DNA from 4 places in the Delftia sp. WSY_10 genome. Region 3 is predicted to be linked to each of the others. Evidence: predicted binding sites of a transcription regulator. Region 3 holds the regulator's gene; each other region holds the start of a gene.

Region 1 (4,207 bases), on a different contig from region 3:
GCATGGCCGATTCGCTGGGCCGCAGCACGGTGCCGCACGCCAACCGAGCGGCCGATGATGTCTCGCGCGCCGCGCGCCAGATGGGCACGGCCGCCAGCCGCTTCAGCGACAACCCGCAGGCCGTGATCTACGGGCCGGGCCAGGCCCGTCCGGGGCCGGGCGAGCCCGGCTTCGTCGCCCCGTCTGCAGCCACCCAGCCCTGACCGAGGAACCCGCATGTCCCCATCTCGCAAGACCGCCGTGGCCAGCGCTGGACTGGCCGCCGCCCTGATCCTGCTGGCCGGCTGCTCGGCCCTGCCGCAGCCCCCCGCCCAGCCCGCACGCTATGACTTCGGGCTGGCGCCGCTGTCCACGCCCGCGCAGTCCGCCACATCCGCCGCCCCGCAGGCACGCACGCCGCTGGCGCTGGCCGATGTGGAGGCCCCCGCCCTGTCCGACGGCAGCACGGCCATGTTCTACCGCCTGGCCTATGCCAACGGCCAGGAACTGCGCCCCTACCAGCTGGCGCGCTGGAGCCAGCCTCCTGCACTGCTGCTGCAGCAGCGCCTGCGCAGCCAGCTGGGCCTGCAGCGCCCCGTGCTGGCCAGCAGCGAAAGCGTGGCCCAGCCGCGCCTGCAAGGCGCCGTGCCCACGCTGCTGCGCGTGGACATCGAAGAGTTCAGCCAGGTCTTTGACGCGCCCGGCTCCAGTGCCGGCGTGGTGCGCCTGCGCGCCACCCTGGTCGAGCAAAGCGGTGCTGTGGACCGCCTGCTCGGACAGAAGGTGTTCGAGGTGCGCAGTCCTGCAGCTTCGGGCGATGCGGCGGGCGGCGCCCAGGCCCTGGCCAAGGCCACGGATGCGGCCATTGCGCAGATCGATGCGTGGCTGGGGCAGCAGGGGCACTGAGCTGCTGCTGGATTTCCAGCCCATCCATTCTCTTGAGAACGGCTGGTGGGTGCATTGCATCCGCTGGCCGTTTTTTGTTTTCGGCAACTGGCTCTGCAAGCAAGTGGACTTTTTCTGCCCCTGCCGGATGGTTGCTTTTCGAGGCCGGGTCTCGGCCCGGCAGCCGACTGCCCTTTTCTTGATTCGCCAAGAAAGGTCAGATCACGAAGCAAGCCTGTCCTTCGGCAGGCTTGCAACCCCGCAACCGCCACGGCGCAGGTGCGGACATACGGGGAAAAGGCCGGGTACTCAGGGCAGGGGCGGGCCGCGCCTGACCCAGCGCTTCCCGCGCGTCCGTCAGGGGCTGTAGTCCCGATCCCACCGTCTCGGCTGCCCCTGGGACGACCGTCAACACTAGGTCCAGACTACGGCGCGCGGCGCGCAGGTTTTTTACAGTGAAACCGTCGCTGATGCAGATCGCGGCTTTGAAAAAAACAAGGCCTGATTGCACGGCACGACTTCAACATCACTGAAAGGAACAAGCCATGAATGAAGACCGCATCAAGGGCAACTGGAAGCAATTCACCGGCAAGATCCGTGAGCAATGGGGCAAGCTCACCGATGACGATCTGGACGTGATCGCCGGCAAGCGCGAGCAATTCCTGGGCAAGCTGCAGGAGCGCCAGGGCCTGGCCCGCGACGCTGCCGAAAAGCAGCTGACCGACTGGCAAAAGCGCAACCCCGACTTCCGCTTCGAAGACTGACGAGGGTGGACTGCGGATGGGCTGGTCGCCCTGGCCGGCGCCGCCATCCGCTCCTCGACAGCCAGCGTGCCTGAGGGCACGCACCAATGGCCCGCCGCCGCAGGCACCAAGGGCCGGTTCAGTACAAATACAAGGAGTTCCATCATGCAAACACCGCAACGCTTTCGCCACATGCTGTCCGCCGTCGCCCTGGGCCTGATGGCCTCCGGCGCCATGGCCATGACCAATGCCGAGCACACGGCCGCCAAGAACCAGATCGAGGCCGACTACAAGGCTGCCAAGGAACAGTGCAAGCCGCTCAAGGACAACGCCAAGGACGTCTGCGAGAAGCAGGCCAAGGGCCAGGAAAACGTGGCCAAGGCTGAGCTGGAGTCGCGCCGCAATCCTTCGCCCAAGAACAGCGAAAAGGCACTCAAGGCCAAGGCTGATGCGGACTACGACATCGCCAAGGAAAAGTGCGATGACCTCAAGGGCGACGCCAAGGACGTCTGCGTGAAGGATGCCAAGGCTGCCCATGTGCGTGCCGTCGAAGCCGCCAAGGTGAACAAGGCCCAGGCCGAACCTGCCGCCAACTCTGCCGCCAAGGCCGCCAACGTGGCCGAGACCCGCAAGGACGCTGCCGAGGAAACCCGCGAAGCCGACTACAAGGCTGCCAAGGCCCGTTGCGACACCATGAGCGGTGACGCCAAGGATGCCTGCGTGGCGGATGCCAAGCGTAAATATGGACAGTAAGCTGGTAGGCACCCCCTGAGGCGCTGCGCGCCTTCCCCCTCTCTACTTGCTTCGCAAGGGAGGGGGACGGCACCTTCGCCACGAGGCGGCTCTTGCTCGGTGCCCCTGGCCTTTTGGCCGCGCCAGTTTTATCCGCCTTGACCAAGCCCCGCTCGCGGGGCTTTGCTGTTTTCGGGTTGGCTGATGTGGGTCAAACGGGTTGGGCGGTGCTGTTCCTAAGCTGCAGTCTTTCATGATGAAGGCAGGAGAAGCATATGGCCGTGCTGGAATGGAGCGGAGCGCTGGCATTGGAGTTGCCGGCCATGGACGAGGTGCACCAGGAGTTCGTGCTGCTGCTGGCCGAGGTGGAGGCGGCCGATGATGCGCAGCTGTGCGTGCGCTGGGATGAGTTGATCGCGCATACGCAGGTGCACTTCGACCAGGAAGACCGCTGGATGCAGTCCACGCGGTTCACCAGCACCAACTGCCACAGCCTGCAGCACAAGGTGGTGCTGCAGGTGATGCGCGAGGGGGCGGCCAAGGCGGCAGCGGGGGATCTGGCCGTGATCCGCAGCATGGCGGGCGAGCTGGCGGCCTGGTTCGTGCACCATGCGCAGACCATGGATGCGGCGCTGGCCCTGCATCTGCGCAGTGCGGGCTTCGATCCCGCCACGGGCTCGCTGGCCCACCCCGAGGCCTTGCCCGAGCAGCCCATCACGGGCTGCGGCGGTGCCTGCGACGGCAGCGCCGACCGCGCGCGGGCCGTGCCGGCCTGATCCGGCGGGCCTTCAATCGGCCAGCCAGCCCGTTCAGGGCACGATCGCGGGCGAGGCCAGGATGGGGAAGATCTTCACCAGCCCGCCCGCCATCACCTCCACGGCCAGGGCCGCGAGGATCAGGCCCATGAGCCGCGTCATCACGTTGATGCCGGTCTTGCCCAGCACGCGCGCAATCGGGTCGGCCAGCGAAAAGCAGACCATCACCACCAGGGCCACCACCACGCCATAGCCCACCAGCGCCAGGTGCTGCCAGATGGTGCGTGCCTGGTCGGCATAGATCACCACGGTGGACATGGAGGCCGGCCCCGTCAGCAGCGGAATCGTCAGCGGCACCACGGCAATGCTGTTGCCCATGGCGGCCTTTTCCGCGCCTGCCGCCAGAGTGGGCGCGTTGGGCCGTTCCTCGGCCGGGCGGGCGTTGAGCATGTTCATCGCGCTGATCAGCAGCAGCAGGCCGCCGCCCACCTGGAAGCTCTGCAGCGAGATGTTGAAGAAGTCCAGCACCTGCAGCCCGATGATGGCGCAGGCCGCGATCACGCAGAACGAGGCCAGCGCCGCCGTGCGAATGGTCTGCTGGCGCTGCTGGGCGCTGAATCCCTCGGTGTAGTGGATGAAGAAGGGGACGATGGCCAGCGGGTTGATGATGGCCACCAAAGTGATCAGCGGTTTGAGGTCCATGGTTGCCTTGGAGCTAGAGGTTGCCGCCCGAGATATCGACCAGGCTGCCCGTGGTGTAGTGCGAGCCGTCGGACATCAGCCAGAGGATGGCGTCGGCCACCTCCTCGGCCCTGCCGCCGCGCTGCATGGGCACGTTGGGCGCCAGGCGCTCGACGCGGTCGGGCTGTCCGCCGCTGGCGTGGATGCCGGTCTCTATCAAGCCGGGCCGCACGGCGTTCACGCGTATGCCCTGGGCGGCGACTTCCTTGGCCAGGCCCAGCGTCATCACGTCCAACGCGCCCTTGGCGGCCGCATAGTCCACGTACTGGCCCGGTGCGCCCAGCCGCGAAGCGATGCTGGAGACGTTCACGATGGCGCCACCCCGTCCGCCGTGGCGGGTGCTCATGCGCCGCACGGCCTCGCGCGCGCAGA
Region 2 (4,207 bases), on a different contig from region 3:
CCCATCTTGCTGCGTCCCGTGGACGAGCTGGAACTCACCGTGCGTTCGGCCAACTGCCTCAAGGCAGAGAACATCTACTACATCGGCGACCTGATCCAGCGTACCGAAAACGAGCTGCTCAAGACCCCCAACCTGGGTCGCAAGTCGCTCAACGAGATCAAGGAAGTCCTGGCTTCCCGCGGTCTGACGCTGGGCATGAAGCTGGAGAACTGGCCGCCTGCTGGCCTGGAAAAGCGCTAAGCGCTATAATTGCGGGCTCTCCTTTTTGGAGAGCCTCAGTGCCTCGGGCAGTACCTGATACGGCTGCCCGAATTAATCAACAACTTGCGCAAATTCGGTTGAGGCAAGCTGCAGATCCGGTAACGGGTCCAGGCTTGCATCCTTGTTTGCACAAGCCCTAATTACATATTTTAGGAATAAAGCACCATGCGTCACGGTCACGGCCTCCGCAAACTCAATCGCACCTCTTCGCACCGCCTGGCGATGCTGAAGAACATGATGAATTCGCTCATCGAGCACGAAGCCATCAAGACCACCGTTCCCAAGGCCAAGGAACTGCGCCGCGTGATCGAGCCCATGATCACCCTGGCCAAGGTCGACACCGTTGCCAACCGCCGTCTGGCATTCGACCGCCTGCGCGACCGCGACAGCGTGACCAAGCTCTTCAACGAGCTGGGCCCCCGCTTCGCAAAGCGTCCTGGTGGCTACACCCGTATCCTGAAGATGGGCTTCCGCGTGGGCGACAACGCCCCCATGGCCTTCGTGGAACTGGTCGAGCGCGCTGAAGAAGGCGCCGCCGAAGCCAAGGCAGCTGAATAATCTGCTATAATTTTGGAATACCGCGCGATGGAGCAGTCTGGTAGCTCGTTGGGCTCATAACCCAAAGGTCGGAGGTTCAAATCCTTCTCGCGCAACCAAATTGAAAAGGGCTACGACAACTGTCGTAGCCCTTTTTTCATGCCCTCGCGCCAGGGCAAAGGCCAGGCAGACAGCCCGGCATCAGCCGCCCAGCTGGTTGCCGATGCGCTGGCCCAGCCGCAGGCGCACGCGGTGGGCGATTTCCTGGGCGGCATCGGGGCTGAGCACCTCGCTGATGTGCAGCAGCTCGGTGTAGTGCATGTACAAGAGGCCGCGCAGGGTCTTGAAAGCGGCCTCGTGGTCGCCGCCGCAGACGCTGGCGTCATCGGCCAGCACGCGCTCCACCACGCCGGCCTGCAGCAGCGGGATCTTGCAGATGACGGCGTGGCGGGCGATCTCCAGGTCGATCTCCTGGAGCCGGCATTCCCATTCCTCGGGCAAGAATCGGTTGGCTGGCATGTCGGCTTTTCTCCTTTTTTCACTGCATGGGTACACCGGGGCGAAAGGCACCCGGTCTGGGGATGCTGTCATGTGAGCGGGGCTCGGTGGCCTGGGTCGCCAGGTTTACTGGCCCGGCCTTGATGCCTGTCAAACTTCGGTGGCGCAGGCGCCCGCTGGAAGCCGGGCTCATGCTGCACTGCATCATGATGTCAGTCATGCGGCGCGGCCGCCAGTGCCCGTGCAGGCTGGTGGGCTTTTGCTCCCGGCAGGCCATGCTCTCTCGGCGCCGCTCCGGCAACGCAAAGGATCCACATGCTCGAGAAGATTGCCTCGCTGTTCCGCTACTTCAAGTCGGCCGTGCCGTTCCGGCTGGTGCCGGCGCTGATCGCCACCGCCGTGCTGTTCGGGCTGCTGCTGGTGCCCGTGCCCGAGGGGCTGACGCCCAAGGCCTGGCAGCTGGTGGCCATTTTCCTGACCACCATCGTGGCCATCATCCTCAAGGTCATGCCCATTGGCGTGATGGCCTTGATGGCCATCGTGATCGTCTCGCTGTCCCAGGTCACGTCTGGCTCGTCCAAGGGCGCAGTCACCGATGCGCTGAGCAGCTTTTCCAGCCCGCTGATCTGGCTGATCGTGGTGGCCATCCTGATCTCGCGCGGCCTCAAGAAGACGGGGCTGGGCAACCGCATCGGACTGATGTTCATCGCGCTGCTGGGCAAGCGGACCATCGGCATCGGCTACGGCCTGGCGATCTGCGAGCTGGTGCTGGCACCGTTCACGCCCAGCAACACGGCGCGCGGCGGCGGTATCGTGCACCCCATCATGAAGTCCATCGCCAATGCCTTCGAGTCGGACCCGGCCAAGGGTACGCAGGGCAAGGTGGGCACCTATCTGGCCCTGGTCAACTACCACGCCAATCCCATCACCTCGGCCATGTTCCTGACCGCCACGGCGCCCAATCCGCTGGTGGTGGACTTCGTGGCCAAGGCCACGGGCCAGGCCCTGCACCTGAGCTGGACCACCTGGGCGCTGTACATGCTGCTGCCGGGCCTGCTGTGCCTGCTGCTGATGCCGCTGGTGATCTACCTGCTGTCGCCTCCCGAACTCAAGGCCACGCCCAATGCCGTGGAGTACGCGCGCAGCGAGATGGCCCGCATGGGGCCGCTGTCGGGCAAGGAGCGCGTGATGCTGGGCACCTTCGGCCTGATGCTGCTGCTGTGGGCCAACGTGCCGCAGATGCTGTTCGGGCCTGCCTTCACGCTGGACCCGACGGTGGTCGCCTTCCTGGGCCTGTTCGTGCTGATCATCACGGGCACCATCGACTGGGATGACGTGCTGTCCGAGAAAAGCGCCTGGGACACGCTGGTGTGGTTCGGCGCCCTGGTCATGCTGGCCGAGCAGCTCAACAAGCTGGGCGTGGTGTCCTGGTTTGCCGTGGGTATGAAGAACGCCATCGTCGCCAGCGGCCTGGACTGGCTGCCGGTGGCGGCCATCCTGGTGGGCGTGTTCGTGTTCTCGCATTACCTGTTCGCCAGCACCACGGCCCACATCAGCGCCATGATGCTGGCGTTCCTGACCGTGGGCGCCCAGCTGATTCCTGCCGACTATGTCGTGCCCTTCATGCTGATGATGACGGCCGGCTCGGCCATCATGATGACGCTGACCCACTACGCCACCGGCACTTCGCCCATCATCTTCGGAAGCGGCTATGTCACGCTGGGCAACTGGTGGCGCGTGGGCGCGGCCATGTGCGTGATCGAGCTGCTGGTCTTTGCCGTGGTCGGCAGCGCCTGGTGGAAGCTGCTGGGCCTGTGGTGAGGGCGAAAGCCCTCATGCGGTGGTCCGTGGCTCGCCCAGCGACAGCATGAGCCGGTTGGCCCAGTTGAAGAAGGCCGTGCCGTGCAGCACATCGGAGATGGCGGCATCGTCCAGGCCGGCGGCGCGCAGCGCATCGATGTGGGCGGGCTCCAGCGCAGGCGGCGTCTGGGTCAGCGCCACGGCCGCCGTGACGATGGCGTTCCAGCGCGGCCCCAGGTCCGTGCCCGGACCCTCGTCGAGCAGGCGCTGCACGTCGCCGCCCCGGCGCGAGAAGTGCGTGGCAAAGCGCGCATGGACCGAGGCGCAGTAGATGCAGCCATTGGCGCGCGAGGTGGCAGCGGCCGCCAGCTCCCGCTCGGCACGCGGCAGGCCGGCGTCGGGGTTGTAGAAGATGTCCTTGTCGGTGCGCGTGCGTGCGCCCAGCGTGTCGGGGTCGCGCGCCAGCAGGCGGAAGTAGGGCGACTGCGCGCGTGAGGCATCGACCAGGCCTGCATGGTGGCGTTCGGTCAGCTCGCTTTCGTCCAGCGGCTCAATCCATGGCAGCCAGTCGAGCTGTTCCTGGGTGAAGACCTGGGGAGCGGCGGAGTTCGTTGAGGTCATGGCTGGGCTTGCAGGGTGGTGGGTTGATGGGCGGCCGGGGGCGCGGGGCGTGCAGCCAGCACGCGCAGCCCCGCGACCACGCGGATCTGGAAGGACAGGAAGGACGCCAGCTGGGACAGGATGACGATGTCCGTCTCGCTCCAGCCCGCCTGTTGCAGCGCCTGCAGGGCCCCGGCGCTGGCGTCGCGCGGGTGGTAGGCCAGCAGGTGGGCATGGGCCAGCGCCGCGGCCAGGCGCGCGCCCAGCAGCGCGGCATGGGCCGGGTCCACGGCATAGGCGGGGCCGCTCTGGTCTTCGCGGCTCAGCGGGCCTGCCGGGTAGCGGCCGTACGGCCCGTGCGGGCCGCTGCCGGGCTGAAGGCTTTGTGCACGGCCCCGCACGACTTCGGATGCCACGGCGGCAGCCAGTTCCGCATCTTCGGCCGCCAGCGCCTTCGCATAGAAGGCGGCGCTGCGCGGCTCGCCATGAAGCCCGGCCGTGAAGGCGGCCA
Region 3 (4,207 bases):
TGCTGTTCGACCTGGGTGCGCGGCGCTTTTACCTGTTCGGGCTGGTGCTGTACCCGCAGGATTTCATCTACCTGGCGGGCCTGCTGATCATTTCGGCGCTGGCGCTGTTCCTGTTCACGGCCGTGGCCGGTCGCCTGTGGTGCGGCTTTTCCTGCCCGCAGACGGTCTACACCGAAATCTTCATGTGGGTGGAGCGCAAGGTCGAGGGCGACCGCAGTGCGCGCATGCGCCTGGACAAGAACGGCTGGACCTTTGAAAAGCTCTGGAAGAAGTCGCTCAAGCAGTTGCTGTGGATTGCCATTGCCCTGTGGACCGGCTTCACCTTCGTGGGCTACTTCGTGCCCATCCGCGAGCTGGGCGGCGAGCTGCTGGCGCTGCAGGGCAGCTGGCAGGTCTTCTGGGTGCTGTTCTACGGCTTCGCCACCTATGGCAACGCCGGCTACATGCGCGAGCAGGTCTGCAAGTACATGTGCCCCTATGCGCGCTTTCAGAGCGCCATGTTCGACCGCGACACCATGATCGTCAGCTACGACACGGGCCGGGGCGAGCCGCGCGCGCCGCGCACCAAGAAGGTGGACTACAAGGCCCAGGGCCTGGGCGACTGCATCGACTGCAAGATGTGCGTGCAGGTCTGCCCCGTGGGCATCGACATCCGCAACGGCCTGCAGTACGAATGCATAGGCTGCGGTCTGTGCATAGACGCCTGCAATTCCATCATGGACAAGATGGAGTATCCGCGCGGCCTCATCCGGCTGACCACGCAGAACGCCATGGCCGGCATGTGGCGGCGGGCCCAGGTGCTGCGCCGCATCTTCCGTCCGCGCGTACTGGTCTACTCGGCCGTGCTGATCGGCCTGAGCATGGCCATGATCGTGAGCCTGGCGCTGCGCCAGTCGGTCAAGGTCGACGTGATACGCGACCGGGCGTCGCTGTCGCGCATCGTCGCGGGCGGCAAGCTGGAAAATGTCTACCGCCTGCAGATCATGAATGCCACCGAGCAGGCCCAGCGCTACCGCATCAGCGCCCATGGCCTCGACGGGCTGGAGTTGGCGTCCGAGCAGGAGGTCGAGGTCGGCCCTGCCGAGACGCGCGGCATTGCGGCGCGGCTGCAGATTCCCTACGGTTCCGCCGAGCCGGGCTCGCACACCGTATTCTTCGATATCGATGCCGTGCATTCAGGCGCGGGACGCGCGTCCGAAAAGGCCGTCTTCCTGGTGCCCCGGTGATATGTCTGGCCGGCGCCGCCCAGGCTGCGCCGGCTGTTTGAAAGAAAGAGGTTATCCATGTCTTCCAGTCCCGCAGTCTCCGCGCCCGCCACGGCCCCTTCGCATCCGGACGCCGGCAAGCCCTGGTGGAAGTTCGCCCATGTCTGGCTCGTGGTGGCCGGCCCGGCCGCCGTCGTGGTGGCCGGCGTGGTCACGGCCGTCATTGCGATCAATGGCGCCGATCCCGTGATCGATCCTGACTATTACCGCAATGGCATCACCATCAACGAGCGTGCCGATGGCGTGCGCGAAGTGCCCAAGAGCCTGGCGCCCGCGGTCACCGGCCGCAACCACGCGGCCACGCCCGCGCAGGACCATCCCACGGACCGCTGAACGCAGGAAAATGCCGTGCACAAGGCCGCAGTCACGGCCTTTTTGCATGGTGGATGGCATCTCCAGCATGCGCGAGGGCCAAGGGTTTCCTACAGGCAGTGCAGGGTGCGCAGGGCTTGGCACGGTGCGAGGGCGGCGCGCACAATGAAAGCCACCCCTCGACAGCTCAAGGAGATCGCTGATGTTGGCCCAACGCTGGATGTGGATTGCCTGGCCGGCCTTTCTGGCCGCCGCCGTGATGGAGATGCTGGTATTCGCCTTCGTGGACCCGCTGGAGCTGCACTGGCTCGGCGACCTGGGCTGGTCGCGGCAGGGAATCTACACGCTGGCCTTCTTCGCCTTCTGGGGCGTGACCATGCTGTCCAGCCTCATGACCACCATGCTGGGACGCTCCACGCACGATCTCAACGACGGCGTGGTCTCCGAGCCGGACCCAAATCTGGCCATGCAGGGCCTGGGGCGCGATTGAACCTGCGTGCACTGCAATGGCAATGAACAAGGCCCGCGATCGCGGGCCCTGTTCATTGCCGGGGGGCGGGGCCTTGCGGCCTCACTGGCACTGCTGGCTGTTGACGATGCGCTTGAGCGCGTCCGTGTCCAGGATGCGCAGATGGCGCTGGCGCACCTCGATGATGTTTTCCTCGGCAAACTTCGAGAAGGTGCGGCTCACCGTCTCCAGCTTCAGGCCCAGGTAGCTGCCGATTTCCTCGCGTGTCATGCGCAGCACCAGTTCCGACTTGGAAAAGCCCCGGGCGTGAAGGCGCTGTACCAGGTTGAGCACGAAGGCGGCCAGCCGCTCCTCGGCACGCATGCTGCCCAGCAGCAGCATCACGCCATGCTCGCGCACGATCTCGCGGCTCATGACCTTGTGCACATGGTTTTGCAGGGCCGTGACCTCGCGCGACAGGTCCTCCAGCTTGTCGAAGGGCATGACGCAGACCTCGGCGTCTTCCAGCGCGACCGCATCGCAGGTGTGGTGGTCGTTGACGATGCCATCCAGGCCGATGATCTCGCCGGCCATCTGAAAGCCCGTGACCTGGTCGCGCCCGTCCTCGGTGGCCACGCAGGTCTTGAAGAAGCCCGTGCGGATGGCGTACAGCGAGGTGAAGGACTCACCGTTGCGAAACAGCAGGCCGCCGCGCTTGACCTTGCGGCGCGTGGCCACGATGTCGTCGATGCGCTGCATCTGCTCGGCATCCAGGCCCATGGGCATGCACAGCTCGCGCAGGTTGCAATTGGAACAGGATGCTTTGATGGTCTGAAGGTTCATGGAGTAAACATCAGCGGCGCAGCAGTGCGCCGGCGGTGACCTCGTGGATGGCGATGAGTTGGATCAAATTGTCGCAGCACTGCCGCGAACAACTCTTGATATGAGTCAAGGACGCGACCAATGGGCTGCGGCACAGTGGACGACATTAGAGGAAAAAACCCATGACCGCTGTCACCCCAGAGCTGCTGCGTCGCTTCGACGTACCGGGGCCCCGATACACCTCGTTCCCCACGGCCGATCGTTTCGTGGAGGCTTTCGGTGCTGAAGACTATATCCTGGCACTTGAGCACCGCAAATCGAGTACCGCAGCGCGGGCCATGCCTTTGTCGCTGTATGTGCATGTGCCGTTCTGCGAGTCGCTGTGCTACTACTGCGCCTGCAACAAGATCGTGACGCGCCACCACGATCGCGCTGCCGTCTACCTGGACTACCTGGCGCGCGAGATGGCCTTGCACACGGCCCATTGCGGCAAGGGCCAGGCCGTCAGCCAGCTGCACCTGGGCGGCGGCACGCCCACCTTCTTCTCGGACGATGAGCTGCGCACGCTGATGGCCCTGCTGCGCGAGCATTTCAAGCTGGAGCCGGGCGGCGAATACTCCATCGAGGTCGATCCGCGCACCGTCAGCGTCGAACGCCTGGCCGTGCTCAAGGAGCTGGGCTTCAACCGCCTGAGCTTCGGCGTGCAGGACTTCGACGAACAGGTGCAGATCGCCGTGCACCGCGTGCAGCCGGCCGAGCAGGTGTTCGCGCTGGTGGCGGCCGCACGGCAGCTGGGCTTTGCCTCCATCAACGTGGACCTGATCTACGGCCTGCCCAAGCAGACGCCCGAGTCCTTCGAGCGCACGCTGGCCCAGGTCAATGCGCTGCGGCCCGACCGCATCGCGCTCTATGCCTATGCCCACCTGCCCGAGCGCTTCAAGCCGCAGCGGCGCATCGCGGCCGGGGACCTGCCCCAGGGCGCCGACAAGCTGGCCATGCTCTCGCGCTCCATCGCGGCCTTCATGGACGGCGGCTATGTCTACGTGGGCATGGACCACTTCGCCTTGCCCGAGGACGCGCTGGCCGTGGCCAAGCGCCAGGGCCGGCTGCATCGCAACTTCCAGGGCTACAGCACCCAGCCCGACTGCGACCTGATTGCGCTGGGCGTGTCGGCCATCGGCAAGGTGGGGGCCAGCTACAGCCAGAACGCCAAGACGCTGGAGGAGTACTACGACGCCATCGACGCCGGCCACCTGCCCGTGGTGCGCGGCCTGGCACTGTCGCGCGATGATCTGGTGCGGCGCGCCGTCATCATGGCCATCATGTGCCAGGGCGCCGTGCTGTTCGAGCCCATGGAGCA
Region 4 (4,207 bases), on a different contig from region 3:
CTCGATATTCTTCGCGTCGAGCGCGTGGAACACCACGGTCTCGTCGATGCGGTTGAGGAATTCGGGTCGGAAATGGTTCTTGAGTTCCCCCCAGACCGCGTCTTTCACATCATCGTAATCCTCGCCGACCATGGCCTGGATCAGCAAAGAGCCTATGTTGCTCGTCATCACGATGACCGTATTCTTGAAGTCCACGGTGCGGCCCTGGCCGTCGGTCAGCCGGCCGTCGTCCAGTACCTGCAGCAGCACGTTGAAGACGTCGGGATGGGCCTTCTCCACCTCGTCGAGCAGCAGCACGCTGTAGGGCTTGCGGCGAACGGCCTCGGTCAGGTAGCCGCCTTCCTCGTAGCCCACGTAGCCGGGCGGCGCGCCGATCAGGCGGGCCACGGAATGCTTTTCCATGAACTCGCTCATGTCGATGCGCACCAGATGGTCTTCGCTGTCGAACAGGAAGCCGGCCAGCGCCTTGCACAGCTCGGTCTTGCCCACGCCCGTGGGGCCCAGGAACAGGAAGGAACCGGTGGGCCGGTTGGGATCGGACAGGCCCGAGCGCGAACGGCGGATGGCGTTGGCCACGGCCGAGATGGCCTCGTCCTGGCCGACGACGCGGTCATGCAGCCGGTCTTCCATGCGCAGCAGCTTGTCCTTCTCGCCCTGCATCATCTTGGCCACGGGAATGCCCGTGGCACGGCTGACCACCTCGGCAATCTCCTCGGCGCCCACATGGGTGCGCAGCAATCTGTGGGCGGGCGCACCGCCCTGCCCCTGCTCGCTGGCCTGGGCTTCGTTGAGCTGCTTTTCCAGCGAGGGCAGCTTGCCGTACTGCAGCTCGGCCACCTTGTTGAAGTCGCCCTTGCGCTTGAGCTCGTCGATCTGGATACGGATCTGGTCGATCTCCTTGCGGATCTGCTCGGAGCCCTGGGCGCTGGCCTTCTCGCTCTTCCACACGTCTTCGAGGTCGGCGTACTCGCGCTCCAGGCTGCCGAGTTCTTCCTCGATCAGTTGCAGGCGCTTTTGCGAGGCCTCGTCCTTTTCCTTCTTCATGGCCTCGCGCTCGATCTTGAGCTGGATCATGCGGCGCTCGAGCTTGTCCATGACCTCGGGCTTGGAGTCGATCTCGATCTTGATCTTGGCCGCAGCCTCGTCGATCAGGTCGATGGCCTTGTCGGGCAGGAAGCGGTCGGTGATGTAGCGGTGGCTCAGCTCGGCCGCGGCCACAATGGCCGGGTCGGTGATGTCCACGCCGTGATGGGCCTCGTAGCGCACCTGCAGGCCGCGCAGGATGGCGATGGTGTCCTCGACCGAGGGCTCCTCGACCAGCACCTTCTGGAAGCGCCGCTCCAGCGCCGCATCCTTTTCGATGTACTTGCGGTATTCATCGAGCGTGGTCGCGCCGATGCAGTGCAGCTCGCCGCGCGCCAGGGCCGGCTTGAGCATGTTGCCCGCGTCCATGGCGCCGTCGGCCTTGCCGGCACCAACCATGGTGTGGATCTCGTCGATGAACAGGATGATGCGCCCCTCTTCCTGGGCCACTTCCTTGAGCACGGACTTCAGGCGTTCCTCGAAGTCGCCGCGGTACTTGGCGCCGGCCAGCAGGCCCGCCATGTCCAGCGACAGCACGCGCTTGTTCTTGAGGCTTTCGGGCACCTCGCCGGCCACGATGCGCTGGGCCAGGCCCTCGACAATGGCGGTCTTGCCCACGCCGGGCTCGCCGATGAGCACGGGGTTGTTCTTGCTGCGGCGCTGCAGCACCTGGATGGAGCGGCGGATTTCGTCGTCACGCCCGATCACCGGATCGAGCTTGCCGATGCGCGCGCGCTCGGTCAGGTCCATGGTGTATTTCTTGAGGGCCTCGCGCTGGCCTTCGCCTTCGGCGCTGTCCATGGTCTGGCCGCCGCGCACGGCGTTGATGGCCGACTCCAGGCTGGAGCGCGTCACGCCGCTTTCCTTGAGCAATTGGCCTGCGCGCGTGGAAGAGCCGCTGCTGTCGGTCAGCGCCAGCAGGAACAGCTCACTGGCAATGAACTGGTCGCCGCGCTTGAGGGCTTCTTTCTCGGTCGCCTGCAGCAGCCGGCCCAGCTCGGAGCCGACCTGCACCTGGTCCTGGTGCTGCACGCGCGGCAGATCGGCCAGGGCCTTCTCGGCCGCGGCCTGCAGCTGGCCCACGTTGGCGCCGGCGCGCTGCAAGAGCGAGCGCGGACCGTCGTCCTGGCGCAGCAGCGCCACGAGCAGGTGCAGGGGTTCGATATTGGATTGGTCACCGCCCAGGGCCAGCGTTTGCGCGTCGGCCAGGGCTTCCTGGAACTTGGTTGTCAGTTTGTCGATTCGCATGGTGTTTCTTTTCGCTCCTGAAACAGGGTCATTGCGATTTATCTGATACCGGCAGGGCAAATTTCAAGCCATGCCCGGCCCGCAAGGACAGACGCTTGCGCCAGATCAAGGCCGGCGAGGCCGGCCATCCTTCTCAAGCATTGCGCTGAAAGATCGAGAACTGCGTAGGCGTAACGCCCAAATGCGCCCGGAAGCTGCGCACCAGGTGGCTGGCGCTGGAAAAACCGCAATCCAGCGCCAGCTCGGCCAGCGGCGGCACGTTGCGCGCAGCCAGGGCGCGCCGAGCCCGGGCCAGGCGCTGCTGCAGCACCCATTCGTGCACCGTGCAGCCCATGCTCTGGCGGAACATGCGTGCGAAATGGAATTCCGAAAGGCAGGCCTGTCTCGCCAGTGCCGGCAGCGACACGGCCTTGGAGTCATGCAGATGCGCCTCGATATGGGCAAGTACCCTGCGCCGCACGGCCGCAGAGAGCCCGCCCAGCGGCCGCTGCAGCGCCTGCACCTGGCGCGGCGTGGCGGACTGCAGCACCAGCCGGTCCACCAGCTGCTGGCCAATGGCATCGGCCGCCAGTTGCTGCTGCGGGTCCTGCCAGTCCAGTTGCATCAGCGCACGGGCACCGGCGTGGAAGGCCTGATCGTCCCCGTAGATCTGCGCACGCAAGGTGCGCGAGCGGGGCTCGGCATCCAGCATGCGGACCACGCGCCCCGCCCAGGCCAGGTCGGACACATACAGGTGCAGGAACTGCACGGGCGATCGCACCAGCCAGTGCGATTCGTCCTCTGGCGTGAAGATGCAGATGCGCCCCGGCGCCCCCATGGCCTCGGGCCGCGCCTTGAGTTGCGAGCCCTCGCCGCCGGCCAGGTAGACCGACAGCGTGTGGTGACCGGGCTGGCAGTAGCGCACCTCGTCGTCCACATTGGCCCAGACGGCCAGCTCCACCCCCTCGCTCAGGCGCACGCGCCGCTGCAGCCTGGCCTTGGAGCGTGACAGCACCTGGCACAGGTGGCTGGAGGGCAGCTCGGGCAGCGGCGTGGGCGTCATGGCAGCGATTGTGGTCCCGCAGCCATACCGACGCATGGCGCCAGGCCATCAAACCGCAGGAATCTGCCATGCCCGCCCAGCCTGCGGCGCCATCATCACCGGCCATGACTGCCACCCTCTATGCCCTGGTCGTGCTGATCTGGGGTTCGACCTGGATCGCCCTGAAGCTGCAGCTGGGCGCCGTGCCCGTGGAGCTGTCCATTGCCTACCGCTTTGCGCTGGCCGCCGTGCTGATGTTCGCCTGGCTGGCCTGGTCGCGCCAGCTGCGCGTGCCCCGCGGCCCGGCGCTGCCGCGCGTGCTGGCCCAGGGCCTGTGCCTGTTCAGCTTCAACTTCGTGTGCTTCATGCATGCCAGCGAGACGCTGGCCAGCGGCCTGGCCGCCGTGGTGTTCTCCAGCGCCAATCTCTGGAACGCGCTGCTGGCGCGCATCATCCACGGCCGCAGGCTGGCGCCCCATGTGCTGGCCGGCAGCCTCTTCGGCCTTGCAGGCCTGGTGGCGCTGTTCTGGCCCGAGCTGCGAGAAGGCCGGCATGCCAGCCTGCCCGGCCTGGGCTGGGCCGTGCTGGGCACGCTGTGCTTTTCCTGCGGGAACATGCTGTCGGCCTCGCTGCAGTCCATGGGCTGGCGGCCGGCCCAGACCAATGCCTGGGGCATGCTGGCCGGCACGCTGCTGCTGACAGGCTATGCGCTGGTGGCAGGCCTGCCCTGGCGCTTCGATGCCAGCTGGACCTATGTGGGCTCCTGGCTGTACCTGGCCATTCCGGGCTCGGTGATCGCGTTCACGGCCTACCTGACCCTGGTCGGGCGCCTGGGCCCCGAGAAGGCGGCCTATG

Evidence for each region. Region 3 encodes FNR, which switches genes on or off when oxygen is low (the NO sensors DNR and NnrR bind a similar motif). Its sites were predicted from a motif close to TTGATNNNNATCAA; they were not measured.
Region 1: the regulator FNR is predicted to act here: its motif matches at 2,541-2,554, upstream of ACF8ML_RS18275 (hemerythrin domain-containing protein).
Region 2: the regulator FNR is predicted to act here: its motif matches at 1,437-1,450, upstream of ACF8ML_RS23855 (DASS family sodium-coupled anion symporter).
Region 4: the regulator FNR is predicted to act here: its motif matches at 2,427-2,440, upstream of clpB (ATP-dependent chaperone ClpB).

The regions. Positions count from the first base shown of each region.
Region 1 is NZ_JBICKY010000037.1:76,437-80,643, forward strand. It holds gene ACF8ML_RS18255 (MlaD family protein) at 1-203, shown strand, start outside; gene ACF8ML_RS18260 (ABC-type transport auxiliary lipoprotein family protein) at 217-885, shown strand; gene ACF8ML_RS18265 (CsbD family protein) at 1,410-1,628, shown strand; gene ACF8ML_RS18270 (hypothetical protein) at 1,773-2,360, shown strand; gene ACF8ML_RS18275 (hemerythrin domain-containing protein) at 2,615-3,115, shown strand; gene ACF8ML_RS18280 (MarC family protein) at 3,149-3,796, opposite strand; gene ACF8ML_RS18285 (SDR family oxidoreductase) at 3,810-4,207, opposite strand, start outside.
Region 2 is NZ_JBICKY010000056.1:257,878-262,084, forward strand. It holds gene ACF8ML_RS23835 (DNA-directed RNA polymerase subunit alpha) at 1-240, shown strand, start outside; gene rplQ (50S ribosomal protein L17) at 427-819, shown strand; tRNA gene ACF8ML_RS23845 (tRNA-Met) at 841-917, shown strand; gene ACF8ML_RS23850 (hypothetical protein) at 1,000-1,317, opposite strand; gene ACF8ML_RS23855 (DASS family sodium-coupled anion symporter) at 1,612-3,117, shown strand; gene ACF8ML_RS23860 (alkylhydroperoxidase domain protein) at 3,130-3,717, opposite strand; gene ACF8ML_RS23865 (CMD domain protein) at 3,714-4,207, opposite strand, start outside.
Region 3 is NZ_JBICKY010000015.1:347,630-351,836, reverse strand. It holds gene ccoG (cytochrome c oxidase accessory protein CcoG) at 1-1,226, shown strand, start outside; gene ACF8ML_RS08015 (FixH family protein) at 1,284-1,598, shown strand; gene ACF8ML_RS08010 (hypothetical protein) at 1,780-2,067, shown strand; gene fnr (fumarate/nitrate reduction transcriptional regulator Fnr) at 2,149-2,868, opposite strand; gene hemN (oxygen-independent coproporphyrinogen III oxidase) at 3,030-4,207, shown strand, end outside.
Region 4 is NZ_JBICKY010000032.1:240,718-244,924, forward strand. It holds gene clpB (ATP-dependent chaperone ClpB) at 1-2,331, opposite strand, end outside; gene ACF8ML_RS14870 (AraC family transcriptional regulator) at 2,465-3,373, opposite strand; gene ACF8ML_RS14875 (DMT family transporter) at 3,478-4,207, shown strand, end outside.